DNA from 2 places in the Arthrobacter sp. Soil_C_49 genome. Region 1 is predicted to be linked to the other one. Evidence: riboswitches for the same ligand, from Rfam matches in the RefSeq annotation. Region 1 holds a riboswitch; the other holds the start of a gene.
What was found. Region 1 has a riboswitch for cyclic di-AMP ahead of AC3A4Z_RS16680 (aggregation-promoting factor C-terminal-like domain-containing protein). Riboswitches for the same ligand answer to the same signal wherever they lie in the genome.
Positions count from the first base shown of each region.

Region 1 (14,418 bases):
GCGCAGGCTGGAACTCCTGACGGCCCTGGCGCTGGCGAACCCACACACGGACGTGCTGGTGGTGGACTCCCCCGACCGGCACACTGCCGACGCAGCCAACTGGCTGCCGCGCCTCGAGCAGCTGGCGGCCGACGCCGGGAGGCCGCTTGCCGTCGTTGCAACCGTAGCTTCCCTGCCGCCGTCGTGGTCTGGCTCCTCTGCCACCATCGGCAACGCGGAAACCCCAGCCCAAGCGCTGCGGGAGGAAGCCGAGTCTGCGGAAGCACCTCGTGAAGCCCGCGAAGTGCCGGAGGGGCGCCGGGAAGTACAGGCAATTGAATTCGAGACCGAGGATGCCAAGTGACTGTTTTGCGGCTCGCCCGCTCAGAGCTCAAACGGATGACCGGCGGGCTGCTGCCCAAGTTGACCATCCTCGCACTCACCATGGTCCCCCTGCTGTACGGCGCGGTGTACCTGTACGCCAACTGGGACCCCTACGGCAACCTGGACCAGATCGACGCGGCCCTGGTGGTTGAGGACGCCGGCGCCACCGCCAGCGACGGCACCGAGCTGCAAGCGGGTAAGAAAGTCGCCGACAGCCTGGTGGAGGGCAACGTCTTCCACTGGATCCCGGTGTCCAGCGGGCAGCAGGCCGATGAGGGGGTCAGCAGCGGCAAGTACGCCTTCGCCCTGAAGATCCCGGAGGACTTCTCGGCCCACCTCGTCTCCCCCGGCAGCTTCGACTCCGCCAGCCAGGCGATGCTCAACGTCACCACCAATGACGCCAACAACTACCTGCTGAGCACCATCGTGGACAAGCTGACCACCTCGGTGCACAGTACTGTAGCGGCAGACGTGGGTGAAGAGACGGCCAACCAGCTGCTCACCGGCTTTGGCACCATCCACACCCAGATGGTCAAGGCAGCCGACGGCGCCGGCCAGCTTGCCGACGGCGTTGCCGCCCTCCGGGACGGTACAGCAACCCTGCACGAGGGAACCACCAGCCTGGCCAGCGGATCCGACGAGCTTTACGCCGGGCAGCTGAAGCTTCGTGACGGCGCCAACCAGCTGACCGACGGCGCAGGCCAGCTGAGCAGCGGGCTGTCCGTCCTCAAGGACAAGACGGCAACATTGCCCAGCGATACGCAGACCCTGGCGGCAGGCGCCGCGCAGGTGGCTGCCGGCAACGCCCAGCTGAACACCAAGGTCCAGGACGTCACGGCGCAGCTCGAAGCAGCGGACCAGGGCCTGCGCACCCGGGTAGTGGAGTCAAACAACCGGCTCATCGCAGCCGGTGTTCTTACCCAGGCCCAGGCGGACAGCATCCTGTCCGACTTCGATGCGGTGGCAGCCTCAAGCCCGGTGGCAGCTGCCAAGACAAAGATCCAGACCGACGCTGCCCAGATCCAGCAACTGGCGGACGGTTCCGAGGCCGTCAGCGTGGGGGCCGCCCAGCTTGCCGGAGCCACCCCGGCATTGAAGGAGGCTATCGGGCAGGCCTCCGGCGGCGCCGACCAGCTCCACACCGGCGCGGCGACACTCGCAACCGGCGAGCAGACGGCAGTGGACGGCGCCGCGGCTCTCGCCCAGGGGGCACATAAAGTGGACGACGGCGCGGCGCAGCTCGCACAGGGGGCAGGCACGGCCGCTGACGGTTCACGGACCCTCGCGGATGAAATCGGCAAGGGCGCGGGGCAGGTTCCCAACCCTGATGATGCCCAGAAGAGCAACCTGTCCCGGGTGATCGCCGATCCCGTGGCGGTCAGCAATGTTTCGCAGGCGAAGGCCGGGTCTTACGGCGCGGGACTGGCTCCGTTCTTCCTTACCCTTGCCCTGTGGATCGGCGTTTTTATGCTGGTGCAGGCCATGCGGCCCCTCACCCAGCGGGCCCTGGCGTCCAACGCCGGGTCTTGGAAGATCGCGCTCGGCGGCTGGCTTCCCTTCTTCGCGGTCTCCGTAGTGCAGGCCACCCTCCTGACCCTGGTGGTTAACCTCGCGCTGGGCCTGGATGCGGCCCATCCCGTCCTGATGTGGCTCTTTATGCTGGCGGCGGCCATGGCCTTCAGCGCCATCATCCAGGGAATCGTGGCGCTCCTTGGTTCCCCGGGCAAGCTGGTGGTGCTGATCCTGCTGGTGCTGCAGCTGGTTTCCTCGGGGGGCACGTTCCCCTGGCAGACCACTCCCCAGCCCCTGCATGTGGTGCACGAGATCCTGCCCATGGGCTACGTGGTGACCGGGATGCGGCATCTGATCTATGGCGCCGACCTGTCGATGATCCTCCCCACCGTGCTGGGCCTCCTGGGGTACACGGCACTGGGCCTGACGATGTCCACGCTCGCGGTCCGCAAGGGGAAATTCTGGACCCTGAAGACGCTGCAGCCGGAGATCGCCGTATGACCTCCACCCAGGAACCAGCGGATCCGGTGCCGGCGAAAAAGCTGCGTCCTGCCCGGACCACAGCCACGCGGCAAAAGCTCTTCGACGCCTCGATGGAGCTGATCGGTGAGCGCGGGGCGGCGGGTGTCACCGTTGATGAAATTGCAGCAGCCGCCGGCGTTTCCAAGGGAACGGTCTACTACAACTTCGGCAGTAAATCGGACCTCATTGCGCAGTTGCTGCGTCACGGCGTCGATATCCTCAAGGGACGGCTCCTGGGCCCGCCGGAGAAGGCGGGGACTGCGGCTCCCGCCGTCGATCCCCTGCTGGCCATGGAAGCCATGATCGGGCAGGCCATGGACTTTATGGCCGAATACCCCTCCTTCGCCCGCCTGTGGGTCAGCGAGAACTGGCGGACGCCCAGCGAATGGCAGGGAACGTTTACCCTCCTCCGCGCCGAGCTCCTGGAAGTTATTGGCGGGGCAGTGGAAAAGGTTGCCAGGGTTTACCCGGTGGATCCGTCCGTGTCCCGCGGCAGCCTGGAAACCGCGATCTTCGGCGCCTGCTTTGTGGTGGGCCTGGACCGGCAAACGTACAACCCGGAGCGGACCCGTGACCAAAGCGTTGCAGCAATCATGGCCATCATGCGCGGCTACGTGCTGAGGGATGCCCCGCCTCGGGGATGATGGTGCACATGCGTCATATGGGGATCAGCGGAAAGTTTGCCGTCATCACCGGCATTGTGGCTGCAGGGCTCCTGGTTCTTACGGGCATGACCCTGGCAGAGCCTGTCTTCGTGGCGTTTCTCGCCGTGCTGGGACTGGCTTATGTAGCGTGCATCATGGAAGTCCTCCGGCGGCGGCGCTACGTGATGCTGGCCATCGCTGGCCTGTCCACCAGCCTGGCCATTGCGGGTTCGCTCGCCTTCCTTAGCACGTGGGAGCTGGCGTTCACCGATGAATCCTCGATTTTTGGTACACCATTGCCCACCGACGACCCCGACAACTACTTCTTCCTGGCCGCCCTCTCCATTGTGACGGCGCTGGCTGCGCTGTTCATCGGCGCTGCCTGGCCGGGCCGGGGGCGGCCCATCGGGCGTGCTGCTCCTGCACGCGCCTCCTCGCGGCCTGCTGCCAGTGCGCGGGGCCAGGCTCCTGTACGGCGCCAGGGCGCGGCAGGAACACCGCAGCCACGTACCTCCTCCGCCGGACGCACCCCGGTGCGGCAGCCGACGTCGTCCGCCCGGCAGGTGCCCCAAAGACAGGGTGCGGCGCGGCAGGGTGCGGGCGGCCAGAGCGCGGGGAGCCAGGGTTCAGCCCGGCAGGGTTCCGTGCGGCAGCCTCCACGGCGCCCGGCCCCGAAGAAGTGACCGGCGTCAGTGCGCCCGCGGCACCTTGAATTTGGTGATCCGGGCATCCTGGCCGTCCAGCTCAGCCCACGATTTCTCGGTCTCGAGGACGGTGAGGGCGCTGGTGGGGTACCTGGTGGCGGCGTCCATGTAGGCCTCGTGGTCGGAGTCCCGTGAGGCCAGGTGCATGGCCAGGTCCTGCACGCCGGGCAGGTGCGCAATCAGCATGAGAGTGGTAACCGTGTCCGGGACGTGGTTGACCACGGTGAGCATCCGGAGGGCGGAGGCGGCGTAAAGGCCGTCCTCAAGCTTGGGCGTGGGCGCCTTGTCCCCCAGCTCTGAGCACACCCACGTACACGTCTGGCGGGTGCGCAGGGCGCTGGAGCACAGGATGAAGTCGGGAACGATGTTGTGTTTGAGCAGCCACCGCCCGGCCAGAGGCGCCTCACGGTGCCCCCGTTCCTCGAGCGGACGCTCATGGTCAGCGACCCCGCCGGGCCAATCCGCTTTGGAATGGCGCATGATCACAAGGCGTCGAAGATGGTGCTCACTCATGGCCCAAGCCTATAGCCCGGCAAAGGAGCGCTGTCTCAGCCAAATGCCGTCACGCCAAGCACGCTTTTGGCAACGAAGAAGACCAGGAACCGCCCAAATTCAGGCCTCAGCCAAGACCAAGGTCTCAAAAGCATGCTCGTGGTGACACGCAGCCAGGCTTCAACCAGGCGCGAAAACGGAAGCGCCCGCCCCAGCGGGACAGGCGCTTCAGAGTAAGAGTTAGATCGAGTATTCCGGAGCGGCCCAGACAACAACTTCGGGGTGCTCGTAGAACCGGTAGCCCTGGCCGCGGACGGTGCGCACGGTGTTGGCGAGGCGACCAAGCTTCGAGCGGAGGCGGCGGATGTGGACGTCGATGGTGCGCTCGTTGGGCACTTCTTCGGCGTTGCGCCACAGGCCTTCGAGGAGTTCGTCGCGGCCCACGGTGCGGGTGCCGTTTTCCACGAGGTAGTTCAGGAGTTCGAACTCTTTGAAGGTCAGGTTCAGGGATTCGCCGTCGAGGTGGACTTCACGGCGGGCAAGGTCGATCAGGACGCCGGACGGGCGCGGTTCCTGGTGCTGCTGCGGCCGCGGGGTTTCCGTGCGCTGCCGGGTGTTGACGGTGGGGTCACCGAAGGTGGAACGGACGACGTCGAGCGCTGAGCCGGGTGTGCCGGCGGGAGCCACTGCGACGGCTGCGTAGCTCTCGGCGCCGGAAACCAGGGACTGGGCGTAGGCGCGGATTTCCTGGGCAAGCTTGGCGATGGAAGTACCTGCAGCGGCTGCGGTTTCCTCATCGATGCCCATGTAGAGGACGAAGCCGCGGGCTACGTTGTCGTTGGCCACCGGGCGGACAGTGCTGGGCCCGGCGACAACGGGAGTCGGAGCGGTGACCGGCGCGGAATCGGCCGGGGTCACGGCGCGAAGCTGGCCATAAGAGTTGGGGTTGTAGCCCTGAGGTGCGTAGCCAGAGGCGGGAAAGCTGCTTCCGGGTGCTGTGGGCGCAAGCGACGGGCGCGGTGCGAAGCCGGGGCGGAGCCCGGAGGGCTGGCCGGCCTTGGCGGCGTTACGGACAGAAATGTGGACGTATCCAGATGCAACTGACATGGATGCTTACCTCAATGTGAATGGCCGTCATCGCGGCTCGAATGTTTGGGTTCCCCGCAATGAAAACTGGGGAGGGACGCCCGACGCTGGGCTGGGGGGCGAATGCCTGGAGAACTTCGAGGGGTGGGAAGGTCAGGCGTACATTCGACAACAGCGCATGTCGGCAGCAGCGGATGTGCTGGGCCAATAGTCTGCGGCTGCAGGTGCTGTTGAGTTCTTGTTCACAATGAGAGTGTGCAGCGTAACAATGCTAACTTGCAAGTAACAATGGACCGATTAGTCCGCATTGTGAGACAGAATCCTCCTTTGTGGCGCAGATCACGATTCTGGAGTGCTTCCAGAACGTCATTCATTATCCAGCTCGTGGCCGTTCGATTGCCGATCGAGGGAACTTAATTCGGCTGACCGACCAAGCTGGTCCTTTTTCTTCAATTGCGTGTCGAATACCAAAATCACCCCTGACCGATGGCACTCCTGTCCAGCGACACCCCGTCGTCACAAAGAAAATTTCGTGAAGAGTCCAAGAACCGCTGTCCGGCCAAGCTGCTCCATCCCGGTTTTGGCTTCCAGCTGGCTAGGCTGGGATTCACAGCCAGGGCACAGGAATCCCAAAGGCCGGGCTAAACGAGTGATCGGAGAGTTGTTCCATGGCCACACCGCACTCCATGACAAACAATCTCCCCCAGCTCTCCCACCCGGACGGATCCCCCATCCGCGCCCTTGTGGTGGACGACGAGCCCAGCCTCTCAGAACTTATGAGCATGGGCCTGCGCATGGCCGGCTGGTCCGTCGCCGTCGCCGCTGACGGCCCCGAGGCCGTCAAGCTTGCCAAGGACTTCCGCCCGGACGTCCTGGTCCTGGACGTTATGCTCCCCGGATTCGACGGCGTTGAGCTGCTGGGAAGGATCCGCGCCTTCGCGCCCGAGGTCCCCGCACTGTTCCTGACGGCCAAGGACGCCGTGCAGGACCGGATCGTGGGCCTTGCGGCCGGCGGCGACGATTACGTCACCAAACCGTTCAGCATGGAGGAAGTCCTCCTGAGGCTGCACCGGCTGGTCCAGCGTTCCGGCGTGGCGGCCATGGATACGGCTGAACTGGTGGTGGGCGACCTGGTGCTGAACGTCGACACTCGGGAGGTGACCCGGGCCAGTGAGGAACTCCAGCTCACGGCCACCCAGTTCGAACTGCTCCGCTACCTGATGGAGAACCCCAAGCGGGTGATCAGCAAGGCCCAGATCCTGGACCGGGTGTGGGACTACGACTTCGGCGGCCAGGCGAACATCGTTGAGCTCTACATCTCCTACCTGCGCAAGAAGGTGGATGCCGTGCACCCGCCCATGATCCACACCGTCCGCGGGGCCGGGTACGTCATCAAGCCTGCGGAGTAGGCGCACCGTGTCTTCGCAACCGGCCGCGCCCCACCGCCGGAGCTGGTTCAAGCCCGACACCTGGCACTTGCGCACCCGCCTCATCCTCCTTGCAATGACCCTGCTGATCGCCATCTGCGGCGCGGTGGGCGTGGCCAGCTACGCCTCCATGGACGCATTCCTCACCCGCCAGCTGGACGAACAGCTCAGCCAGGCCGCGGACCGGTCGAACGATCCTGGCCGCCCGCCCATGGGCGCCTTCGCGCCCGAGGTCCCCGCACTGTTCCTGACGGCCAAGGACGCCGTGCAGGACCGGATCGTGGGCCTTGCGGCCGGCGGCGACGATTACGTCACCAAACCGTTCAGCATGGAGGAAGTCCTCCTGAGGCTGCACCGGCTGGTCCAGCGTTCCGGCGTGGCGGCCATGGATACGGCTGAACTGGTGGTGGGCGACCTGGTGCTGAACGTCGACACTCGGGAGGTGACCCGGGCCAGTGAGGAACTCCAGCTCACGGCCACCCAGTTCGAACTGCTCCGCTACCTGATGGAGAACCCCAAGCGGGTGATCAGCAAGGCCCAGATCCTGGACCGGGTGTGGGACTACGACTTCGGCGGCCAGGCGAACATCGTTGAGCTCTACATCTCCTACCTGCGCAAGAAGGTGGATGCCGTGCACCCGCCCATGATCCACACCGTCCGCGGGGCCGGGTACGTCATCAAGCCTGCGGAGTAGGCGCACCGTGTCTTCGCAACCGGCCGCGCCCCACCGCCGGAGCTGGTTCAAGCCCGACACCTGGCACTTGCGCACCCGCCTCATCCTCCTTGCAATGACCCTGCTGATCGCCATCTGCGGCGCGGTGGGCGTGGCCAGCTACGCCTCCATGGACGCATTCCTCACCCGCCAGCTGGACGAACAGCTCAGCCAGGCCGCGGACCGGTCGAACGATCCTGGCCGCCCGCCCATGGGCGGCTTCAACGGAAGGGACCCGCTGGACGCCCGCGGCCAGAGCGTGGGAACCCTGAACGCCCGCATCCTCAACGGGCAGGTCAACAGCGCCGGATTTCTCGCCTCGGACACCACCCGGCAGGCCCTTTCGGCGGAGGACAAGCAGGCCCTGCTCGACCTGGCAACGGACGCGCAGCCAGTGGACCGCGCCCTCTCCAACGGCGACTACCGGCTGATAGCCGTGAAAACGAACTTTGGCGATGTCCTGGTGACCGGACTCCCCCTCGCCGCCAAGGAGAGTACGCTGGCCTCCCTGGTGTGGACCTTCGTGTTCGTCTCCCTGGGCGGCCTGCTGCTCATCGGGCTGGTGGGGACCGTCCTGATCCGCCGCACCATGAAACCGCTCGAGCAATTGTCAGAGGTGGCCACCCGCGTTTCACGGCTGCCCCTGGATGCCGGCGAGGTGGCACTTGCGGTGCGCGTCCCGCCGTCGAACTCCAATCCGGGAACGGAAGTGGGCAGCGTGGGCCACGCGCTGAACCTGATGCTGGACAACGTCGCCAATGCGCTGCGGGCGCGGCAGAAGAGCGAGACCAAGGTGCGGCAGTTTGTGGCCGACGCGTCGCACGAACTGCGCACTCCCCTGACAGCCATTCGCGGCTACACCGAGCTGATGCGGATGACTGAGGACTTTACCCCCGACGGCGAAAAGTCACTGGCGCGGGTTCAGAGCCAGTCGGAGCGGATGACGGCCCTGGTGGAAGACCTGCTGCTGCTGGCCCGCCTCGATGAGGGCCAGCCGCTCAAGCTCAGTGAAGTGGACCTGACACAGCTGGTGATTGAGGGTGTCAGCGACGAAAAGGTGATCGCGCCCGGACACAACTGGCGGCTGGAGCTTCCGGACGAGCCAGTAGTGGTCAACGGTGACGCTTCACAGCTGCGGCAGGTGCTGATGAACCTGCTGTCCAACGCACGCAAGCACACTCCCGCCGGAACCACGGTGGTGACAGGCGTGAGCAGGTCGCCTGAAGGCGCGGCGGTAGTAACCGTAACGGACGACGGCGGCGGCATTCCTGCCGAGTTCGTGGACCATGTCTTTTCACGCTTCGCCCGCGCAGACGCGGCACGAAAGAGCACGGACGACCAAGCAGGCGCCTCCGCTGCCGAAGGCACCAGTGGACTGGGATTGTCCATCGTGGAGTCCATTGTCGAGGCACATGGCGGAAAGGTAACGGTGACGTCACAGCCAGATCGGACACAATTCGTCCTGCGACTTCCACTTCCCGAGCTGCCATAGCAACGTGACGCGCCGCCACCGTGATCTCTGTTACCAAAATGTGACTTAAGCGCCGCACTCCTGTACCGTCGATTGGGTGAGGTTCCCGACGGGAACCCATATCCGGATGACGCCAAGCTCTGCCGCTTCCCGGATTCCGCTTGAGCACAACGGCAGAGGCGGGGGACCCACAGTCCCGGGCAATTACTGCCCTTGGGGTTAAGCACGCACGTGTATTTTCCGTGCGGCCGGATGCCCTCATCCGAACCCGACAGCTAACTCCGCAGGTGTGAGAGGCGATCCATCATGTCCAAGTTCCTTGCTAAACCGCGCCCGAATTCCGAGTCTGCGTCCCACGCTGGCCGCAATGCCGGCAAAGTCCCCTTCATTGGCAAGCGCGCCTTTGTCTTTGCGGCATCCGCTGCACTCCTCGTAGGAGTCGGAGCGGCCGGACAGGCTACCGAGTCCAGCCTCCGCGTCTCCGCCACCGAAACCCAGGCGGCCGCAGCGCAGTCCAACCTCAGCATCGAGAAGAGCGAAATCCAGGCCAACCCTGCGCCTGCCCCGGCTGCAGAAGAGATTGCGGTGGCCCCGCAGGCAGCAGAGCCCGCACCGGCGCCTGCTGCCGAGCCTGCACCCGCTCCGGCCCCGGCTCCCGAGCCTGCCCCGGCGCCTGCCGCCGCTCCTGAGCCTGCACCCGTCGTCGCCGTCAACGACCCCGCCGGCGCCCAGGCTTACGCTGCAGGGCAGCTCGCCAGTTACGGCTGGGCTCCAGACCAGATGCAGTGCCTGGTGACCCTGTGGGACAAGGAGTCCGACTGGACCACCACGGCCACCAACGCCAGCAGCGGCGCGTACGGCATCGTCCAGTCGCTGCCCGCTGAAAAGATGGCGAGCGCCGGCGCGGACTACCTCACCAACTACCGTACGCAGATCACCTGGGGCCTGAACTACATCCAGGAGCGCTACCAGTCCCCCTGCGGCGCGCTGAACTTCCACCTGTCCAACAACTGGTACTGAGCCATACGGAACCCGTGGCGCGGCGGCGGCACCTGTTGGAGAAGCAGGCGGCCCGGCATACTGTGATCCATGAAGTTAGGGCAGCGGAAACAAGACCGGCATTGAAGTTCCCGGAGAAGTCCTTGCAGCCTTGGAGGCGGGCAAGCGGCCGCCTGTAGTGGTGACCATCAACGGCAAGAGCTACCGGAGCAGCGTCGCGGTGATGGGCGGACAAAACCTGATCTCCCTCAGCTCAGCATACCGGGACTTCATCGGAGTATCCGCCGGCGACACCGTTGAAGTGGACCTGGAGCTGGACACGCAACCCCGCATTGTGGAAGTCCCCGAGGACCTCGCTGCAGCAATGGCGGCGGAACCGGCTGCCGTGGAGTTTTACGCGACGCTAAGCTACAGCGCGCAGCGGCGGTACGTGGAGCCGCTGGGCGGGGCCAAGACGCCAGAGACGCGGTCCCGGCGTATTGCCAAGGTAGTGGCGGATCTCAAAGCCGGAAAGAAATAACCGTCCGGTCTTCGGCGTCCCTGCCGGTTTCGACGGCGACCGCGCTGTAGTCCGTTATGTGCAGTACGCCGGCGGGCAGCGGGCCGGTGTTAGGTCCCACTGCCACTGTGCGGATTCCGGCGGCCACCCCAGCGGCGATCCCCGCCGGAGCGTCTTCGAACACCAGGGCGTCCGCAGGATCCACGCCGAGATAGGCTGCGGCCTTCAGGTATCCCTCAGGATCCGGCTTGCCGCGGGTCACCAGCTCAGCCGCGACTGCGATGGCTGGCATAGGCAGTCCGGCTGCTTCCATCCGGATGTCAGCCAGGACGCGGTCAGCGGACGTGACCAGGGCAACGGCATCCGGAGGCAGGGCTGCCAGCAGCCGGCCGGCGCCGTGCAGGGCCACAATGCCATCAGTGCGGAGGCGTTCCATCGCCCCGAGTTCCGCCGTCAGTGCCGCGACGTCGGCGCCCGCTGGAGCAAACCGGGTGACAGTATCGCGCGCCTGGACGCCGTGCGAGGTCTGGAGTATTTCTTCGAGGTCCAAGCCATAGCGCGCAGCGAACTCACCCCAGACCTGCTCCACCACAGCAGTGGAATCGACCAGGGTGCCGTCCATGTCAAAGAGGACGGCGCGGCAAGTCAGCGTGCGGGTTCCGGCCGGGGTGGAGACAGTCATGATCCCCATTCTCCCCGTTGGGTGTCAGCTTTCGCGCCCCGGGATGTACTGGACGGCCCACCTGTTGCCATCGGGATCAGCAAAGTACACGAAGTGGCCCCAGGCCTGCACGTCCACATCGCTGACGTCCACCCCGTTGTCTTTCAGGTGCTTGTGGGCGGCGTGGATGTCGTTGACCACCAACTGAAGGTTCGATCCGGTGCCGGGAGGCGCGTCACTGAGCCCTTCCCCGATGCAGATCGAGCAGGCTGAGCCGCGGGGCGTCAGCTGCACAAAGCGGATGGAGTCCGAGGGGCGCTCATCGAAGTCCGCGTTGAACCCCACCTTGTTGACGTAGAAATCCTTGGCGCGGTCCACGTCCGATACAGGGACAAACACAAGTTCCAGTTTCCAGTCCATCCGCACAGGCTAGCGGCGGGACGAGGAATGGAAAAGGCTTGTGGGCTACCCGGCGATGCCGTAGAGGCGGTCGCCCGCGTCCCCGAGACCGGGAACGATGTACGACTTCTCGTTGAGCTTTTCGTCGATGGAAGCCAGGACGATGGTGACGTTCGCGCCGGAGAGTTCTTCCTCCAGCTTGGCCAGGCCCTCCGGTGCGGCCAGGAGGCAGATGCAGGTCACGTCCGAGGCGCCGCGCTTGAAGAGGAACTTGATGGCTTCGCGCAGGGTACCGCCGGTGGCCAGCATGGGGTCCAGGACGAAGATCTGCCGGTCGGTGAGGTCCTCGGGGAGGCGCTCGGCGTAGGTGATGATGTCCAGGGTTTCCTCGTCGCGGGCCATGCCGAGGAAACCGACTTCCGCGGTGGGGACGAGTTTTGTCATGCCCTCGAGCATCCCCAGCCCGGCGCGCAGGATGGGGACCACCAGCGGGGTGGGCTTGGTGAACGCGGTACCCACGGTGGTGCTGACCGGAGTTTCGATGGTGACGGGTTCGGTGCGGACCTCGCGGGTGGCCTCGTACGCGAGCAGGGTCACCAGCTCCTCCGTCAGCTGCCGGAAGACCGGGGACGGAGTGTTCTTGTCCCGCAGGACGGTGAGCTTATGGGCGACCAGGGGGTGGTCCACAACGAGAGTGCGCATGCGTCAAAACTATCACCCGGTTGCTCGGCGCTTCCCCAAGCGTCAGCTGCCTGCGGCCCTCCGGGAGGAGCCGCCGTCGCTCCTTCCTGAGGAGCCGCCGTCGTACCCTGCTGTGCCCGCGCCCTGCTGCGTTTCGCCGCTGTGGTCCTCGCGGATGGCGGGATGCTCGAAGGTCGGGGCCGGTCCGGCGTGCTCGCGCCTGCGGATGAGATGGAACAGCCGGTGGGCAAGAATCACCATGCAGACCCAGGCGAGGCCGAGGAACCATCCGGCCATCACGTCCGTGAGCCAGTGGTGCCCGAGGAAGACGCGGCTCAACCCCATGGCGATGATGAAGATGGCACCGGCCGTGATGGCTGTGATCCTGGCCCAGAGGATCTGGAACTGCAGGCACATGATGTAGACCAGGACGCCGATCACCACGGTGGTGTTCAGGGTGTGGCCGCTGGGGAAGGACGGCGATGTTTCGTAGGGCGGCACTGCCTCTGAATGATCGGGGCGGGTCCTGCCTACCAGTCGCTTGCCGTACGTGGTGGCCAGCGTGGAAACGAGCGCTGCCCCGCCCACCAGGACAATGGGACGCCACGTCCGGCTCAGGAAAGTCAGCCAGGCGGTGAGGATGCTGGCCAGGATGGGCATGCCGATTCCGCCGCCCACGTTGGTGAAACCGGTGACGAAGGCGTCGACTTCCGGATTCCGCAGCGTCTGTGAATATTCCAAGGTGGGAATATCAAGGCTGGCAAGCCCTTCGTCATCCACCACATTTGAGTAGACCTCTGCCCCCAGCAGGGCCAGGGTGAGCACCAAAGCGCCGCCGATGACCATCGTCAGCCACAGTGCGGCATACGGCTTGATCCACGTCTCCACGCGTTCTCTGACGGTGCTCACTATTCCTCCCGGCGGATGTACGTCACGGCCTGTGGGTATCCTTCGAAACTATCATTGAGCCATGGTCTCCGCAGAAAAGAATCACCACGAGTGGATGGGCCTTGCCCTGGCGGAGGCACGAAGTGCCCTGGCGACGGAGGACGTTCCCATCGGCGCAGTGATCATAGGGCCCGACGGCGGCGTGCTGGGTTCCGGACGGAACCAGCGGGAGGAATTGGGAGACCCCACCGCCCATGCCGAGGTGGTGGCCATCCGTGAAGCGGCGGCGCGGCTGCGCGAGCTGTCTCAGGCATCCGGTAGCAGCGGAGACGGCTGGCGGCTGGCCGACTGCACGCTGGTGGTAACGCTGGAACCGTGCGCCATGTGCGCGGGCGCCATTGTCCTGGCGCGGATTCCCCGCGTGGTGTTTGGGGCGTGGGATGAGAAGGCTGGGGCGGCAGGTTCGGTGTTTGACGTCCTCCGCGAGCGCCGGCTCAATCACTGGGTCGAGGTTTATGGTGGGGTGCGTGAGGCCGAGTGCGGCGGGCTGCTGCGGGACTTTTTTGCGGGGCACCGCACGGGGATTTAGGCGGCCCGTTCTCCTGTTTCAAGTTCGCGCCGGGTCATCTTGGGGTGCGTCATGGGGAGACTGCTTCCAGCACAAGCCGGGCCGACTGGTCCCACCCCGGCAACCTGTTCCGGGTTTCCAAGGCTGCCGCCCGCCACGCGTCCCTGGTGCTTGTGTCCTGCAGCCAGTTCCGCAGAACCGCCGCGAGGAGAGCCGGGCCTTCCGGGCCGTCAGTTCCCGGAAAGTGCACTGCTGTTCCAGGCAGCGTTCCGCTTTTGCCTTGTTCCGGCGCCGCAAAGCCCAGGGCCTCCACTGCGCCGGTCCCTGCGCGCACCACCACAGGAATTCCATGTGCCAGCGCTTCCGTGACCACCATGCCGAACGCCTCAGCCTTGGAAACCAGGACGCTCAGGTCCGCGCGGTTCCATTCGTCTTCGAGATCCTGCCCCTTCCGTTCCCCGGCAATCCGGATACGGTCCTGCAGCCCGTGTGCGGTGACAGCTGCCCGCACACGCCCGGCGTAGTCCGGGTCTGCCTGGTCCGAACCCACCAGTGCCGCCGTCCATTCAAGTTCCCGGATAAGAGCCAGGGCTTCGACCACCAGCACCTGGTCCTTGTTCGGCAACAGGGCGGCCACGGTAATGATGTGGGGCGGAACCGAGCCTTCCGCCCGGTGTGCCCTTTCAGTCCCGGGAAGGGCGAGGCGCAGCCCCCGCAATCCGTGCCGCTTCTTCAGGACGTCAGCCGCCCAACTGCTGGTACAGATGACTCCCGAGGCCGCGCGAAGGGC
Region 1 covers NZ_JBDGJZ010000011.1:57,320-71,737, reverse strand. The annotation lists gene AC3A4Z_RS16725 (ABC transporter ATP-binding protein) at 1-343, shown strand, start outside; gene AC3A4Z_RS16720 (YhgE/Pip family protein) at 340-2,376, shown strand; gene AC3A4Z_RS16715 (TetR/AcrR family transcriptional regulator) at 2,373-3,041, shown strand; gene AC3A4Z_RS16710 (hypothetical protein) at 3,050-3,724, shown strand; gene AC3A4Z_RS16705 (SixA phosphatase family protein) at 3,731-4,258, opposite strand; gene AC3A4Z_RS16700 (winged helix-turn-helix domain-containing protein) at 4,478-5,344, opposite strand; gene AC3A4Z_RS16695 (response regulator transcription factor) at 5,992-6,732, shown strand; gene AC3A4Z_RS16690 (response regulator transcription factor) at 6,740-7,444, shown strand; gene AC3A4Z_RS16685 (sensor histidine kinase) at 7,452-8,954, shown strand; cyclic di-AMP (ydaO/yuaA leader) riboswitch at 9,082-9,234, shown strand; gene AC3A4Z_RS16680 (aggregation-promoting factor C-terminal-like domain-containing protein) at 9,240-9,953, shown strand; gene AC3A4Z_RS16675 (YdeI/OmpD-associated family protein) at 10,054-10,452, shown strand; gene AC3A4Z_RS16670 (HAD-IA family hydrolase) at 10,433-11,113, opposite strand; gene AC3A4Z_RS16665 (glyoxalase superfamily protein) at 11,138-11,512, opposite strand; gene upp (uracil phosphoribosyltransferase) at 11,558-12,193, opposite strand; gene AC3A4Z_RS16655 (phosphatase PAP2 family protein) at 12,236-13,081, opposite strand; gene AC3A4Z_RS16650 (nucleoside deaminase) at 13,143-13,649, shown strand; gene AC3A4Z_RS16645 (glycosyltransferase family 4 protein) at 13,699-14,418, opposite strand, start outside.

Region 2 (14,418 bases), on a different contig from region 1:
ACGGTCCTGGCGCTCGGACTCATCCTCTACGTCACCAGTGACCCCGAAAGCAACATCGTGGCCAACCTCTCAGGCACCACGGCGTTCCTGCTGCTGTGCGTGTTTACGGTGGTCAACGTGGCCTGCGTGGTGCTGCGGCGCAAGCGGGACCCCAACCGCAAGGTATTCTTCACTTCGCCGGGGCAGATGCCGCTCGTGGCCGCATTGCTGTGCGCCTTCCTGGCCGGCCCGTGGGTGGGCAGGAACGTCATCCAGTACCAGATTGCCGGCGGCCTGATGGCCATCGGCGTTGTCCTTTGGTTCGTCACGTGGCTGATCAACCGGAAAACAAACCAGGAGGGAAGGCTTGAAGAATGACAGCTGCTGCTGAATCAACAATTACCTTTGACGGGCGGTTTGCCCGGGAACTGTCGGAGCTGGCTGTTCCCTGGCAGGCAGAGGAAGCACCCGACCCCAACCTCCTTGTCCTCAATGAGGAACTGGCGCGCGAACTGGGGCTGCATCCGGAATACCTCCAGTCGCCGGAGGGCGTCCGGCTCCTTCTGGGCAACCACATACCGGCGGGCGCGACGCCCGTAGCCCAGGCCTATGCCGGCCACCAGTTCGGCGGGTACTCACCCCTGCTCGGCGACGGCCGTGCCCTTCTCCTCGGAGAAGTGGCGGATGTGCACGGGAGGCTGCGGGATCTCCACCTGAAAGGTTCCGGCCGCACGCCCTTCGCCCGCGCCGGCGACGGCCGCGCCGTCGTCGGGCCCATGCTGCGGGAGTACGTGGTGAGTGAGGCGATGTACGCACTGGGCATCCCCACCACCCGTTCCCTGGCCGTGACGGCCACCGGCCGTCCGGTCCGCCGTGAGACCATGCTTCCCGGCGCGGTCCTGGCGCGGGTGGCAAGCAGCCACCTGCGGGTTGGGAGCTTCCAGTACGCGCGGGCCACCGAGAATATGGACCTCCTGCGGCGCCTCGCCGATCACGCCATCAGCCGGCACCACCCGTCTGCCGCCCAGGCGGACAACCCCTACCTTGCCCTCTTCGAGGCGGTGGTAGCCGCCCAGGCGTCACTGGTGGCCCGATGGATGCTGGTGGGCTTCGTCCACGGCGTGATGAACACAGACAACATGACCATCTCCGGGGAAACCATCGACTACGGCCCCTGCGCCTTTATGGACGCCTTCAACCCGGCGGCGGTCTACAGCTCCATCGACGTCGGCGGACGCTACGCCTACGCGAACCAGCCGGTGGTGGCGGAATGGAACCTCGCCCGCCTTGCCGAGGCAATGCTGCCGCTCATCAACGAAGACCAGGAACAGGCCGTGGCGCCGGCGGTGGAAGCATTGGGAGCGTTCCGCCGCCAGTACAGTGACGCCTGGTTCACCGGGATGAAAAAGAAACTCGGTTTGAAGGAACGCCCGGCGGGGAGCCCCGAGGCAGAAGAAGCCTCTGAGCTGGTGGACGGCGTAATTGCCATCCTCAAGGACGGGCCCGTGGACTACACGCGGTTTTTCCGGAGCCTCGGGCAGGCAGCGCGTGGAAACCATCGGCCCGTCCGGGGCATGGTCCTGGATCTGGCCGCATTCGACGCCTGGGCCGCGCGGTGGCAGGCCCTGCAGCCCGACGCGGGCCTGATGGACCGGGTCAACCCCGCGTATATACCGCGCAACCACCTGGTGGAGGAAGCGCTCGCCGCAGCAACTGACGGCGACCTTGGCCCGTTCAACCGGCTCGTGGACGTTGTCCGTGCGCCGTACGAGGAGCGCCCGGGCCTGGAGCGCTACGCCGAGGGAGCCCCGGAAGACTTCGGCAGCTACCAGACCTTCTGCGGCACGTAAGGGATCCACCAACAACGAAACAGGGGCGGCAGGCGGGAATCCCGCCTGCCGCCCCTGTTTGGGTTGCGTGACTACGCTACGCGGACGAAGGAAGCGCCGCTGAGCCAGCTGATGGAGTGGACCTCGGTCTTGAAACCGTCCACGCCGCCGCTGACAACCTGGCCGTTGCCGGCGTACACACCGACGTGGCCGGCAGTGATCACCAGGTCACCGGCAGCGGGGGTTCCCACCACGGAGCCGTACTGGAAGAACTGGCCGGGAGCCAGGTCGCCAACGCTCTTACCCACGGACCGCAGGGCTTTCTCCACCATGGCGGTGCAGTCCTGCTGGACGCCCACCTGGCCGTAAGCCGACGCCAGGATGGCGGCGCCGGCGCCCGAACCGGTGGCAGCCGGAGCTGACGCGTAGGAGACGTTCACCCCGGTGTTGGCCGGAGCCGCGGCAACAGCTGCCTGGACGGGAGCAGGAGCAGGAGCAGCGGCCGGAGCGGCTGCAACTTGACCGGCACCCGGAATCTGGATCTGGTCGCCGGGGTAGATGATCGCGGTGATCGCCAGGCCATTGGCGGACAGGACGTCATTGAGGCTGACGCCGTAGGCGGCTGAGATGCCGCCCAGGGTGTCGCCCGAAACAACGGTGTGCGCGTTGGCTGCAGCTGCTGCCGGAGCAGCCACGGCAGCGGCAGGCGCTGCGGAAGCCTGGGTGTTAGTGGTCCCGGTGGTGTCCGGTCCGGTTACGCCTGCGTGGGCCGGGGCGCCCACACCGAACGCAATGCCGGAGGCTGCTGCTACGGCGAGCGCCGGGCGGCCAAGCGACTTGGCTGATACAGCCAAGCCCTGGAGCGCGATTGAGCGGGCCGGAGTCGCGCGGTGACGGGCGGTAATGGAATTTTTTGACACGTTTGATCGCCTCTCCCATGCCTGCGGGGTGAGCTGTCGGGTTCGGGTTGGAGATACCCGGCCGGAAGCGGCTCCGAAACGGAACGGAGGCGCTAGCGACTTAACCCCAAGGCCTCTGATGAGGCCGCGGAAAGGTGGTTCCCCCGTCCCTGCCAGCTGGAAAGCGATTGAATCCCGGATCAGTGGCAGGGCTCGGCATACTGATGGGAATGTCCCGTTTGGGAGGGACACCTGAAGACCATAACCCGCCCTCCAGTCAATTGTCACATTTGGATAACATACGAGCGGCTTCTCTCGTATTTAGCCATTGACTGGATTTCGGCGGCGATCTTTTGCTGACCTCGGCTGATGCGCCTGGTTACTCCTCGGCGCACGCGCGCGTAACAAAGTCATAAAGTTGCGCACGTAACACCGCGTCTGCGGCAACTTTCAGCTGCCCCTCGCGTCCGTCCGCTTGAACGTGGAGGGGAAGCAGGGTGCCCACCTTGTCCTCTGCCACGGCGTGCGGATCGCAGCGCGCAGGCCTGATCCACAAGCGCCATTCAGCGGGCGGTCCGCCCTGCTCGATACTGATGCCCGCAGGCCAGGGATGCCCGGGCACCTCAGTCAGGAGAGTTGTCCCCTGGATGTGGTCCAGCAGCAGGGACTTCGCCACGCCGTTCACCCGGGCTTTTGGAATGGCAACCAGCCGGACGACGGCGGTGCGGGAGTCCGCGGCCACGTCAAGGGAGGAGTCCAAGGCGATGTCCGCAACGGCAGCAGCGCCGGCGGCAAGGCAGAGCTCGGCGTTGTTCCGGCTGAGGACGCCGAACGGATCGTCGGCTCCGCGCGTCAGCTCCTGCGGTTCTGAGTGCGCCGGGCCGGTGAACAGCACCGAAGCCAGTGTCTCCGTCGCGGGGGCTGGCCCGTCAGTGCATTCGGCTGCGGGAAGCTGGACCGGGAGGCTCTTGGGCTGTCCGGGAGGCAACTCAAGTCCTGCGCCGTCACGCTGCCACCGAAGTTCGCCTCGGAACAGCGGCGTGGACACCCGGACTTCTTCGACGGCCAGGGGTCCGCCGGTGGTATTGGTGAGCTGCAGCAGCACGGCCTGCTTGCCGTATTGGTCCCGCGACTGGTTGATTTCCACGGAAATCGGCTGCGGCTTAGTCGCCGGCGGTTGCTCCGGTCCCGTGCACGCGCTGACGCCGGCTGCTGCCGCGGCAAGTGCCGTCGGGGCGGCCATCCACTGCAGCCGGGTCCGAAAATGCTGCCCGCCCATACCGCCGCCGAGTGCACTGTCCCCGTACATGCCAACAGTTTAGGGGGCGCTTCCCTGCGGCCGCCGGGCGCCCACGCTGGCGGGCGGGATGGTCTAAGGACTTCCGGCAATGTAACGATGTGGAAACTTCGGCCGTCCGGCCCGGGTTGCCGCCGGTATGCTTCGGGACTATGCCCCTGTTCGTTACAAAACCCAGGCCTGTCGCGCTCGCAGGGCTGTTGGCGGTTGCCTTGGCCGGAACGCTGTGGAATGGCCCGGCCGCCGGGGCGGAGCAGGACCCGGCCGGTGACTATCCCTCCTGGGAGGATGTCCAGCAGGCGAAGTTGACCGAAGCCGGTAAGGCAACGGAGATCACCAGGATCAACGACTTGCTGGGTGGCCTGCAGGCCCAGTCGGAGTCCCTGGGAGCAGCGGCCGTCCGGTCGGCGGCCGAGTATGCCGTTACGGACTCTGCCCTTCAGGCGGCCGGCGCAAAAGTGGAGGCCCTCACCGCACAGGTTTCGCAGGCGAACGCCGAGCTGTCCAGGCACCGGAAGGAACTGGGTGCCCTCGCGGCCCAGTCCTATAAAACCGGCGGCACCACCATGGGATTCTTCGTTGCCCTCGATGCGATCCAGACCAACAGCGTCCAGGGGCTCAACGTGGTGCGGATTGTCGGCGATAAAACGGCAGGGCTGGTGGCCAGGGCAGAGCAGACCGGCCGGATCGCATCCTCGTTGGCCGCCCAGGAAAGCGCCGCCAAAGCCGAACGGGAGCGGTTGTCCCTTGAAGCCAAGGCGAAACTGGACGCCGCCCGGTCCGCGCAGGATGCGATGGCACGCCAGGTCGCGGAAAGCCGCCAGCGCAGCGAGGAGCTGACAGCGCAACTGGCCTCGCTCAAGGGCACGACGGCGGCAGTTGAGGGCGCATACCGGCAGGGCCAGGCCGCGCAGGCCGCCTATGAGGCCGCGCAGGCCGCAAAGCGCGCCGCAGCTGCTGAGCAGGCCCGCCAGCAGGCAGAAGCGGCAGCCAGGGCGGCCGCAGCAACTGCCGTCCGCCCGCAGGCTCCAGCCGGCCCTGCACCGGCAAATCCTGCACCGGCAAATCCTGCACCCGCCAATCCGGCCCCGGCAAAGCCCGCGCCGGCAAATCCTGCCCCCGCCCCTGCGCAGCCCGTGGCACCCGGCCCGCCGCCCGTCGTCGTGCCTTCCGTTCCCGGCGGCGCCGTCAATGACCCGGCAGGAGCCAAGAGCTACGCCGCGGGCAGGCTGGGCGCCTACGGCTGGGGCCAGGACCAGTTCCTGTGCCTCGCCCAGCTCTGGACCAAGGAATCCAACTGGCTGACCACGGCCACCAACCCCTACTCCGGGGCCTACGGCATTGCCCAGGCGTTGCCGCCCGGGAAATACTCCAGCGCCGGCAGCGACTGGCTCACCAGCTACCGGACGCAGGTCGAATGGGGGCTGGGCTACATCAGCGGCCGGTACGGCTCGCCGTGCGGGGCCTGGAACCACTCGGTGTCCAACAACTGGTACTGACCGGGCGTTAGGCTTTTCCCATGCCTGATTTCGAACGGTTCCGGATCCTGCTCGAGGCGGAGCGGGCCCGAAAGCTGGCGTTGCTTCCGGCCCTCCGCGCGGACATCACCGCTGCGAACTCCGCCCGCCAGGATTCCAACGTGGACGACGAACATGATCCGGAAGGCTCCACTATCGCCTTCGAACTGTCCCAGGCCTCGGCACTCCTGAAGCAAAGCAGCGCCGGGCTGGACCAGGTTGAGGCCGCCCTGGCCAGGATCGCCGACTGCACCTACGGGTCCTGCGCCGTCTGCGGCGAAACCATCGCCGAAGGAAGGCTGGAGGCGCGCCCCTGGACGCCATTCTGCATCCGCCATGCGTCGGCAGGCCGCACTCGATGAGCACTGCCGCAGACGTTGTAGGAGCCGCTGCCGGCTTTGTTGACCGCACCCTGCAAAACGAGGGTGCCTGGTACCGGGCGGACGACGTTGAGGGCAGGCTGGGCGGTGAGCTCGCCTCCTACGGGTCCTCGGTGGGCGCCGTCCGCGGAACCGTCCGCGACACGCTGCGGAAGTACAAAGACCTTGATCACGACGCCGTGGTGCAGCTGGCGTCCGCGCTCTGGGGACAGCCGGGGCCGGGTGCGCGCGCCGTCTATGAGCGCCGGCTCGCCGCCATTGTGCTGCTGCAAACCAAGGCGGCGCTGCTGCGGCATTCGGACCTGACCCGGATGGAGGGCTTCCTGAGGTCCGCCGGAAGCCGGGAACTGGTTGACCCGCTGCTGGCGGACGTGCTGGCCCCTTTCCTGGCCCGGCTCCATGGCCGCGACCGCCAGCGGGCCGCCGTCGTCCTTGCCCGGTGGCGGACGGACCCGGATACGCAGCTACGCAACGCAGCCGCCTTCCTCGAACAGCACCCAATACCCGAAGCCACACCACAAGGAGACATCCGTGAACGATCGTTATGACCTGGACCGCTTTGTTGCCGCACAGAACAGCGGCGGTATTTATGACCAGGCGCTGGCCGAACTGCAGGTGGGCAACAAGTCCGGACACTGGATGTGGTTCGTTTTTCCCCAGCTGGCAGGGCTGGGGCACAGCGAGACATCCCGCCGGTACGCCATCAGCTCCCTCGAGGAAGCCCGGGAGTACCTGGACCACCCGGTATTGGGCCCGCGGTTGCTGGAGTGCGCGCAAGTACTGGGCAACCATAAGGACCGCACCGCTGAGGAGATTTTTGGCAGTGTGGACGCCCGGAAACTGTGCTCGTCCATGACGCTGTTCCTGCGCGCAGCTCCCGGGGAAACCGTCTTCAAAACCGTCCTCGCGCAGTTCTTCGACGGCCAGCCGGACCCCGCCACCGACGATCTCCTCGCCGGCCGCGACGACGTCTAATGCCGACGGCGGTGCCGTGCGCATCCCGCGCAAGGCACCGCCGTCGGGCGTACTTTTTGGGGCCGCTAGGGCGAGGGGCTTCCGCCGTTAACGTTCAGGGTTTCGCCCAGCACATAACTGGACTCCGGCGAGGCCAGGAACACGTACGCGGGCGCGAGTTCGGCCGGCTGGCCTGCCCGGCCGAGTGGCGTGGACTGGCCGAACTCCGGCAGTTCCTCCTTTGGCTGGCCGCTGCTGACCTGCAGCGGCGTCCAGATGGGCCCGGGCGCCACCGCGTTCACGCGGATGCCCTTGGGTGCCAGCTGCTGCGCCAAACCCTTGGTGAAGTTGTTGATGCTCGCCTTGGTGGTGGCGTAGTCCAGCAGCGTCGGGGACGGGTTGTACGCCTGGATGGAGGTGGTGTTGATGATGGTGGACCCGGCCGGCATGTGCGGAACGGCAGCCTTGGTCACCCGGAACATCGCATAGACGTTCGTCTTCTGGGTGTGGTCGAACTGTTCGTCCGTGATCTGGCTGATGTCCTCCTGCGCCACCTGCTTGCCCGCGTTGTTGACCAGGATGTCCACTCCGCCCAGCACGGCCACGGCTGTGTCCACCAGCTCCTGGCAGGCGGCGGGGTCCTTCAGGTCGCCGGGCACCTTGACGGCTTTGCGTCCCGCGGCTTCGATGATGCCGGCAATGCGGGCTGCGTCCTCTTCTTCCTCCGGCAGGTAGGAAAGCACAACGTCGGCCCCCTCGCGGGCAAAGGCGATGGCCGTAGCCGCACCGATCCCGGAATCGGCTCCCGTTACGATCGCCTTCCGGCCCTCCAGCCGCCCGGTACCGCGGTAGGTGTCCTCGCCAAGATCCGCTTTCGGCGCCAGATCCGCATCCAGGCCGGGTTCGGGCTGGTGCTGCTCGGGCGGCGAGATCTTTTCGTAGGCGGTGACGGGGTTGCGGAAGGTGTACTGGTCGGTCATGGTGGTCCTCCTGGTGCTTAGGGGTGGAACACTAAAAGCTAAGTATGCTTACCGTTCCAGCCTAGGCAATGAGGCGGGCCGCTGCCAACCCGGAATTGCTTCCGAATCCGCCATCGGTCCGGACGCGGCCCGGTTCTCCCTGCCACTCGTTTAACTGTCCCGGCGTACTTCCACCAGTCGGACGTCTTTCAAGGCGCCCGCGTCCACCACTGCCGTCATGTAGGTGCAGGCAGGCTGGCGGCGGCGGTCGGTGGGGGAGCCGGGGTTGAGCAGCCGCAGCCCGCCTTCCGAAGTGGTGTCCCAGGGGATGTGGCTGTGCCCGAAAACCAGCACGTCGGCATCGGGGAAGAGTGCTTCACACCGTGCTTCCCGGCCCTTGGCCTGCCCGGTTTCGTGCACCATGGCAAACCGCACACCCTCCAGCGTGACTGCTGCCGTCTCCGGCAGCCGGGACCGCAGGTCGGGGCCGTCGTTGTTTCCGTAGACCCCCACCAGCGAGCGGCTTCGCCGCCCAAGCTCATCGAGCAGTTTCGCGCTCACCCAGTCGCCGGCGTGGAACACCACGTCGGCGCTTTCGACGGCGGCCCACACCTGCGCCGGAAGTACTTTGGCGCGCTTTGGCAGGTGGGTGTCGGCGAGCAGGAGGAGATTCAGCGGCATACGGAAATCCTGCCATGCCGGCTTCGGTCCGCCCTTTCCGCTCCCCGTCCGGAGTCGTAATCTGGGGCTGGAGGTGATTACCATGGAGGCAGCGCAGGGCGACCGGATCATCGTGCATGGCAGGAATGTAGGTTCCTCGGACCGGCACGGGGTGATTCTCGAAGTCCGCGGCCAGGGCGGAACGCCGCCCTACCTGGTCCGCTTTGATGACGGACACGAAACGATCATGTACCCCGGCGGTGATTTCGCCGTCGAACGCGGCAACGGGCACTAGCGCCGGCGGGGCGGGTGCGCCTGCCCCCGGGCACCTGTCAGACTGGACCGATGGATCACACTATGGCTTCCGCCGCGTCCTCCACCCCGCCTGTCCGCACCGGTCCCCGCGATCCCGGTGACGCCTGGGTTGAGGGTGACCGGGGCCGGTTCTGGGGCAGGTTTGGTGCCGCCGGTGTCCTCGCTTACGATCCCGCTAAGGGGGTGCTCCTGCAGCACCGCGCCGTCTGGAGCCATAACGGCGGGACTTGGGGCCTGCCTGGCGGGGCGCTGCATGAGGGCGAGGATGCGGTGGCGGGCGCGTTGCGCGAAGCCTGGGAAGAGGCCGCCGTTCCCGCCGGAAATGTCGAGGTGCTTTTCACCTCCGTGCTGGACCTGGACTACTGGTCCTACACCACGGTGGTGGCACTGGTGACGGAACCGTTCGAGCCCGTTATCAGCGATCCCGAGAGCATAGAACTTTTGTGGATACCGCTGGCTAATGTGGACGGCAAGGACCTGCATCCCGGTTTCGCGGCTTCCTGGCCGGAGCTGCGGGAACGTATCGGCACTGCGCCGTAGGGTTCGCCTTCCCCGGCGCTCCTGCTCAGTAGTCGCTGCCGTATTCTGCGTGCACCAGGATGGGCAGGTGGTCCGAGTTGCCGCGGGGCAGCGTCTCAACACTCTCGATGTCCAGTCCCAGGGACGTGGCGAAGTCGAAGTGGCCCTTGAAAACCTTGTATCGGGTGTAGGTCCGCCGGTTGCTGAGCGAGAGCGCGTAGCCGGAGTTTTTCATGTGAAGGTGCAGGTTCTTGGTGAAGAACGGGTAGTTGAAATCGCCCACCATCAGCGTCATCAGGCCCTGGCCCATGCTGAGCAGCTCGGCGTGGGCGGCGTGTATCTGCTTCCGCCGCAGTGAATTCGAGGCGGTGAGGGGCGCGGCATGGAAAGAGCCGATGACCAGCTCATGCTGGGTTTCGTTGTCCACTACCCGCGTTCCGATGAGCCGCTCGTGTGCCGGAGCGAGGACCCTGTCATGCATCGACTTCTTGAGCGCGAAGGACTGGGTGTCCAGCGCAGTGAAACGGCTGGTGCGGTAGTAGATGGCCAGCCCAAGCCGGTTTCCCTTGGTGGCGTCCGCAAGGTGGAGTGGGCCCAGCGTCTCGGGGAGGTCGCTGGCATCCACCTCCTGGAGGCAGAGCGCATCGATGTTATGGTTCCGTGCCAGGGCAAGGAGCTCGCCGCTCGCTTTGTGCTTGCGGAGGTTGTAGCTGATAACTCGCATGGAACACCTCTTCCGAGGGTTGCTGACAGGACCGATCAAGAGTCTAGTCCGCGCACAGCCGTCAGGCGCCACCATTTGTCCGCGTCCTCCAACAACCTGTGCGGGTTGCGTGCCGGCACAGCGATAGAGTTAGTCCGAATTCACTGAAATCTCCGGGAGGGCCACCGTTGACCACCGATATGCCTGAACTGGCCGAAGGAAATTACTACTACCAGTCCCTGGGTGACGGACGTTTCCGCTCCACGATCCATGCCCAGGGTGCCTGGAATGTCCACGAGCAGCACATGGCCCCTGCATCCGGCCTGATGGCAGACTGCCTGGAGCGGCACCAGCCGCGGACCGGGCTGCGGATGGCCAGGCTCAGCTACGAGATCCTCGGCCTGATTCCCGGCGGCGAATTCCACATCGAGACCAGCACCCTCCGGCCCGGAAAAACCATCGAACTGCTGCAGGCGGAACTGAAGGCCGGCGGCCGGACCGCCATCCGGGCCACCGCCTGGCGGATGGTCACCAGTGATACGTCGGAAGTGGCAGCCGTCGAGGACGCCGGGATTCCGGGCCCGGACGAATGCAAGCCCTACGACGGCGCGGCAGTCTGGCCCGGCGGCTACATCCGCTCGCTTGAAATGCGCGTGGCGGAAGGGCACCGGCCCGGGGCCGGAAAAGTATGGCTGCGGACAGACCACTCCCTCACGGACAAGGCGGACAGCGGTGACCTTGCCCGCCTGATGGGACTCGTGGACACCGCCAACGGCATCGCCGCCCGGGTGCCGCCGGGCAAGGACAGCTACGCCTTCCCCAATGTGGACCTCCAGGTCCACATGTACCGGCGCCCGGAAGGGGAGTGGCTGGGGCTGGACAACGCCGTCTCCTTCGGCCGGGACGGGATCGGGCTCACCTCAACAGTGCTGCACGATCTGCAGGGCCCCTTCGGGCGAGCGGAACAGATTCTGACCCTCCGCAAAAGCTGACCCCGGGGCAGTCGCCGGATGTATCGTTAAGTGTCGTTGTATATCGTTGGCGATTTACAGAGGAGACCCCAGTGCGCGATTCATATCCGGCAGGCGGCTTCGGCGGGAACAGCATCGACGGCCTCTGGCAGGCCGTCGAGGAGCTCCGTTCGCGGTTCGAAAAGCGCGGGGGTACCCGCGCCGGCAAGGGCGAGGTGCGGGCTGCCGTGCTGGCCCTGCTCGCGGAGCGTCCCATGCACGGGTACCAGATCATCCGTGAAATCGAGGAGCGCAGCGGCGGAAGCTGGAAACCGAGTGCCGGCTCCGTGTACCCCACCCTGCAGTTGCTGGCCGACGAGGGTGTCATCAGCGCCGAGGAATCCAACGGCCGCAAGATCTACTCCCTGACCGAAGCCGGCCGCGAGGAGGTGGCAGGCGCGCCCGGCGCTGCGCCGTGGGGCGCCGGAGGTCCGACGGCCGGCGCGGGTACCGGGTCCCTGCCCAAGGCCGGGATTGAGCTGGCGCAGGCTGCAGCGCAGGTTGGCCGCACGGGTTCACCTGACCAGGTGCAGCAGGCCGTGACGGTACTCGAAGAGGCCCGTCGCCGGATTTACGCCATCCTCGCCCAGGGCTGACCCGGGTGGCTTCAGTCCGCCTCCGCCGGGCCGATCAGGTCCCCGGTTCCGGAAACACCCGCGCCCGGTACCGCCGCATCCTCCGCTTCGCGGCCTGGAACCTCGCGGTGACCTGGTGGTTCGAGCTGCTCCTCCCGCGGATCGGGCTGGCGTTCGTGGCCGAACGGTCGCGCCCTGCCCGGATGCAGCGCTTTGCCCGGCGGTTCCACGGGCTCGCGGTGGACCTGGGCGGCCTGATGATCAAGGTGGGCCAGTTCCTCTCGTCCAGGCTTGACGTGCTTCCGCCGGAAATCACCAATGAGCTTGCGGGCCTTCAGGACGAGGTGCCGCCGGTCCCGTTTCCGGCCATCCGGGCCCTTGCGGAGAAGGAACTGGGGGTTCCGCTCGAACGGGCTTTCGCCTGGGTGGAGGAGACCACCATCGCCGCGGCCTCGCTCGGGCAGGCACACCGGGCGCGCCTGCTTCCTGCCGATGCTGCCGAGACCGGCCTGAAGGATGTGGTGCTCAAGGTGCAGCGTCCGGGCATCGACGCAATTGTCGACGTCGACCTGGCGGCATTGCGCAAGGTGGGCGGATGGCTGAGCCATTTCCGCGTGGTCTCCAGCCGCGCTGACGTTGCGGCCTTAGTGAAGGAATTCGCCCAGACCAGCTTCGAAGAAATCGACTACCTGCACGAAGCCGCCAATTCCGAGCGTTTCGCCGTTGAATTCGCCGACGACGGGCGGACGGCAGTGCCCCGCGTCGCATGGGAGCGGTGCACCCGCCGCGTGCTGACCCTTGAGGACGTCACGGCCATCAAAATCACGGACGTCGATGCGCTCAGGGCGGCAGGTATTGATCCCGCCTTGGTGGCGCCGGTGTTTGCGTCCGTGATGTTCGACCAACTGTTCACCAACGGGTTTTTCCATGCCGACCCGCACCCCGGCAATATCTTCGTCACTCCGGCCCCTGCCGGCATCGGGGAACAGCCATGGAAGCTGACATTCATCGACTTCGGCATGATGGGCGAGGTTCCGGACTCCACCCGCAGCGGGCTGCGCAAGCTCCTGATCGCCGCCGCCGCGCGCGACGGCAAAGGCCTGGTGGCCGCTATCCGCGATGTGGGCGTCCTGATGCCGTCGGCGGACGTTCCCGGGCTGGAGCGGGCCATGACACAGCTGTTCGGCCGCTTCGGCGGCATGGGTTTCGCCGAGCTCCGCGAGGTGGATCCGCGCGAGTTCCGCGACTTCGCTGTGGAATTCGGCGATGTGGTCCGCTCCCTGCCGTTCCAGCTGCCCGAGAACTTCCTGCTCATCATCCGTGCGATGTCGCTGACCTCGGGAGTGTGCAGTTCCCTGGACCCCCGCTTTAACCTGTGGGACTCGGTGGAGCCCTACGCCGCGCAGCTCCTCCGGGACGAACGCGGCAACCTTCTGCAGGATGCAGCCCGGGAGGCGCTCGATGCCGCGGGACTCGCGCTTCGCCTGCCCCGGCGCCTGGACAGCCTCATCGGACGGATCGAGGAAGGCAACCTCACCGTCGCCAACCCGCGGCTTGATAGGCAGGTGGCCAGGCTGGACCGCACGGTACGGCGCGCGGCGTCAGCCCTGGTCTTCGGCGCGGTGTTGATCGCCGGGGCCCTGGTGCGTGCCGACGATCCGGCCCTGGGCAGCGGGCTGATGATTTCGTCCGTAGTCCCGCTGCTGCACGGCCTGTGGGTGGGACGGCGCGGACGCAACCCAAGGCTGTGAGCGGCTGCCGCCGTCGGACGCTGTGCGCAGGGCAACAAACACAATCCTGCGGTGTCAATGAGGTGGGAGGCCACGGCGTAACCTAGGTTTGGCCGTCCGGCCGAGGCTTGCGTCTCCTGAGGGTGCGGCCGCAACGAAAATGAACTGCACGAATGACCACAGGGGAGCCCAGCCACATGCACCACGCCGATCCGGGAAGCCGCCCACTGACAGTGGTGCGGCAGGAAGTGTCGCTGGGTGCCGGGCGGGACCTGGAATTCGGCCTGGAGCTGCTCGCCAGGGCAAGGAACGGCGGGATCGGCCCCACGCTGCGCCTGTACAGGCCTGCCCCCACGGTGGCGTTCGGCCAGCGGGACACCCGCCTGCCCGGTTTTGAAGCAGCAGCGCAGGCCTGCCGCGACAACGGCTTTGAACCCCTGGTCCGCCGTGCCGGTGGCCGGGCGGCGGCCTACCATGAGGGGACTTTGGTGGTGGACCACATCGAACCGGACACTGACGCCATCGCCGGATCAAAAAGCCGCTTCGGCTACTTCGGGGAGCTGTTCGCCGATGCCCTGAGAAGCGTTGGCGTACACGCAGCCGTCGGAGAGATCCCCGGCGAGTACTGCCCCGGGGAGTTCAGCGTTCACGGCAACGAACAAGGCAGCCCCCGCCAGGTCAAACTGGTAGGCACAGCCCAGCGCGTGGTGGCCGGCGGCTGGCTGTTCAGTTCCGTCATCGTCGTGGAAAATTCCGCGCCTATCCGCAAAGTCCTCACCGACACTTACGCAGCCCTGGGGCTGGACTGGGACCCCGCCACGGCCGGGGCAGTGAATGATCTGGTACCCGGCGTGGACGTGGCAGCGGTGGAGGACGCACTCCTGGCAACCTACGCCGGCCACGCCGCCCTCGAAACCGCGCCCTTCAGCAGCCTGGGGGCATAGGAAAAACGGGCGCAGGGCAACAAAAGCGGGACCAACCGAAGTTGGTCCCGTTTCGCTTGTCCGGGCTGCCGCCGGGGCTGCCTTGCCGCTTAGGCTGCGAGGCGGGTCTTGACCTCGGCAGCGGACGGGTTGGTGGCAGCGGTGCCGT
Region 2 covers NZ_JBDGJZ010000001.1:691,875-706,292, reverse strand. The annotation lists gene AC3A4Z_RS03280 (APC family permease) at 1-357, shown strand, start outside; gene AC3A4Z_RS03275 (protein adenylyltransferase SelO) at 354-1,829, shown strand; gene AC3A4Z_RS03270 (LysM peptidoglycan-binding domain-containing protein) at 1,901-2,728, opposite strand; cyclic di-AMP (ydaO/yuaA leader) riboswitch at 2,732-2,904, opposite strand; gene AC3A4Z_RS03265 (hypothetical protein) at 3,087-4,016, opposite strand; gene AC3A4Z_RS03260 (coiled-coil domain-containing protein) at 4,157-5,503, shown strand; gene AC3A4Z_RS03255 (TraR/DksA family transcriptional regulator) at 5,524-5,883, shown strand; gene AC3A4Z_RS03250 (DNA alkylation repair protein) at 5,880-6,449, shown strand; gene AC3A4Z_RS03245 (DUF1810 domain-containing protein) at 6,433-6,876, shown strand; gene AC3A4Z_RS03240 (glucose 1-dehydrogenase) at 6,942-7,835, opposite strand; gene AC3A4Z_RS03235 (metallophosphoesterase family protein) at 7,986-8,495, opposite strand; gene AC3A4Z_RS03230 (DUF1918 domain-containing protein) at 8,578-8,769, shown strand; gene AC3A4Z_RS03225 (NUDIX domain-containing protein) at 8,820-9,329, shown strand; gene AC3A4Z_RS03220 (endonuclease/exonuclease/phosphatase family protein) at 9,355-10,032, opposite strand; gene AC3A4Z_RS03215 (thioesterase family protein) at 10,200-11,003, shown strand; gene AC3A4Z_RS03210 (PadR family transcriptional regulator) at 11,075-11,617, shown strand; gene AC3A4Z_RS03205 (ABC1 kinase family protein) at 11,623-13,347, shown strand; gene AC3A4Z_RS03200 (lipoate--protein ligase family protein) at 13,524-14,270, shown strand; gene AC3A4Z_RS03195 (mycoredoxin) at 14,360-14,418, opposite strand, start outside.
Region 2: linked by a shared signal. The riboswitch ahead of AC3A4Z_RS03270 (LysM peptidoglycan-binding domain-containing protein) and the one ahead of AC3A4Z_RS16680 (aggregation-promoting factor C-terminal-like domain-containing protein) in region 1 are both predicted to bind cyclic di-AMP.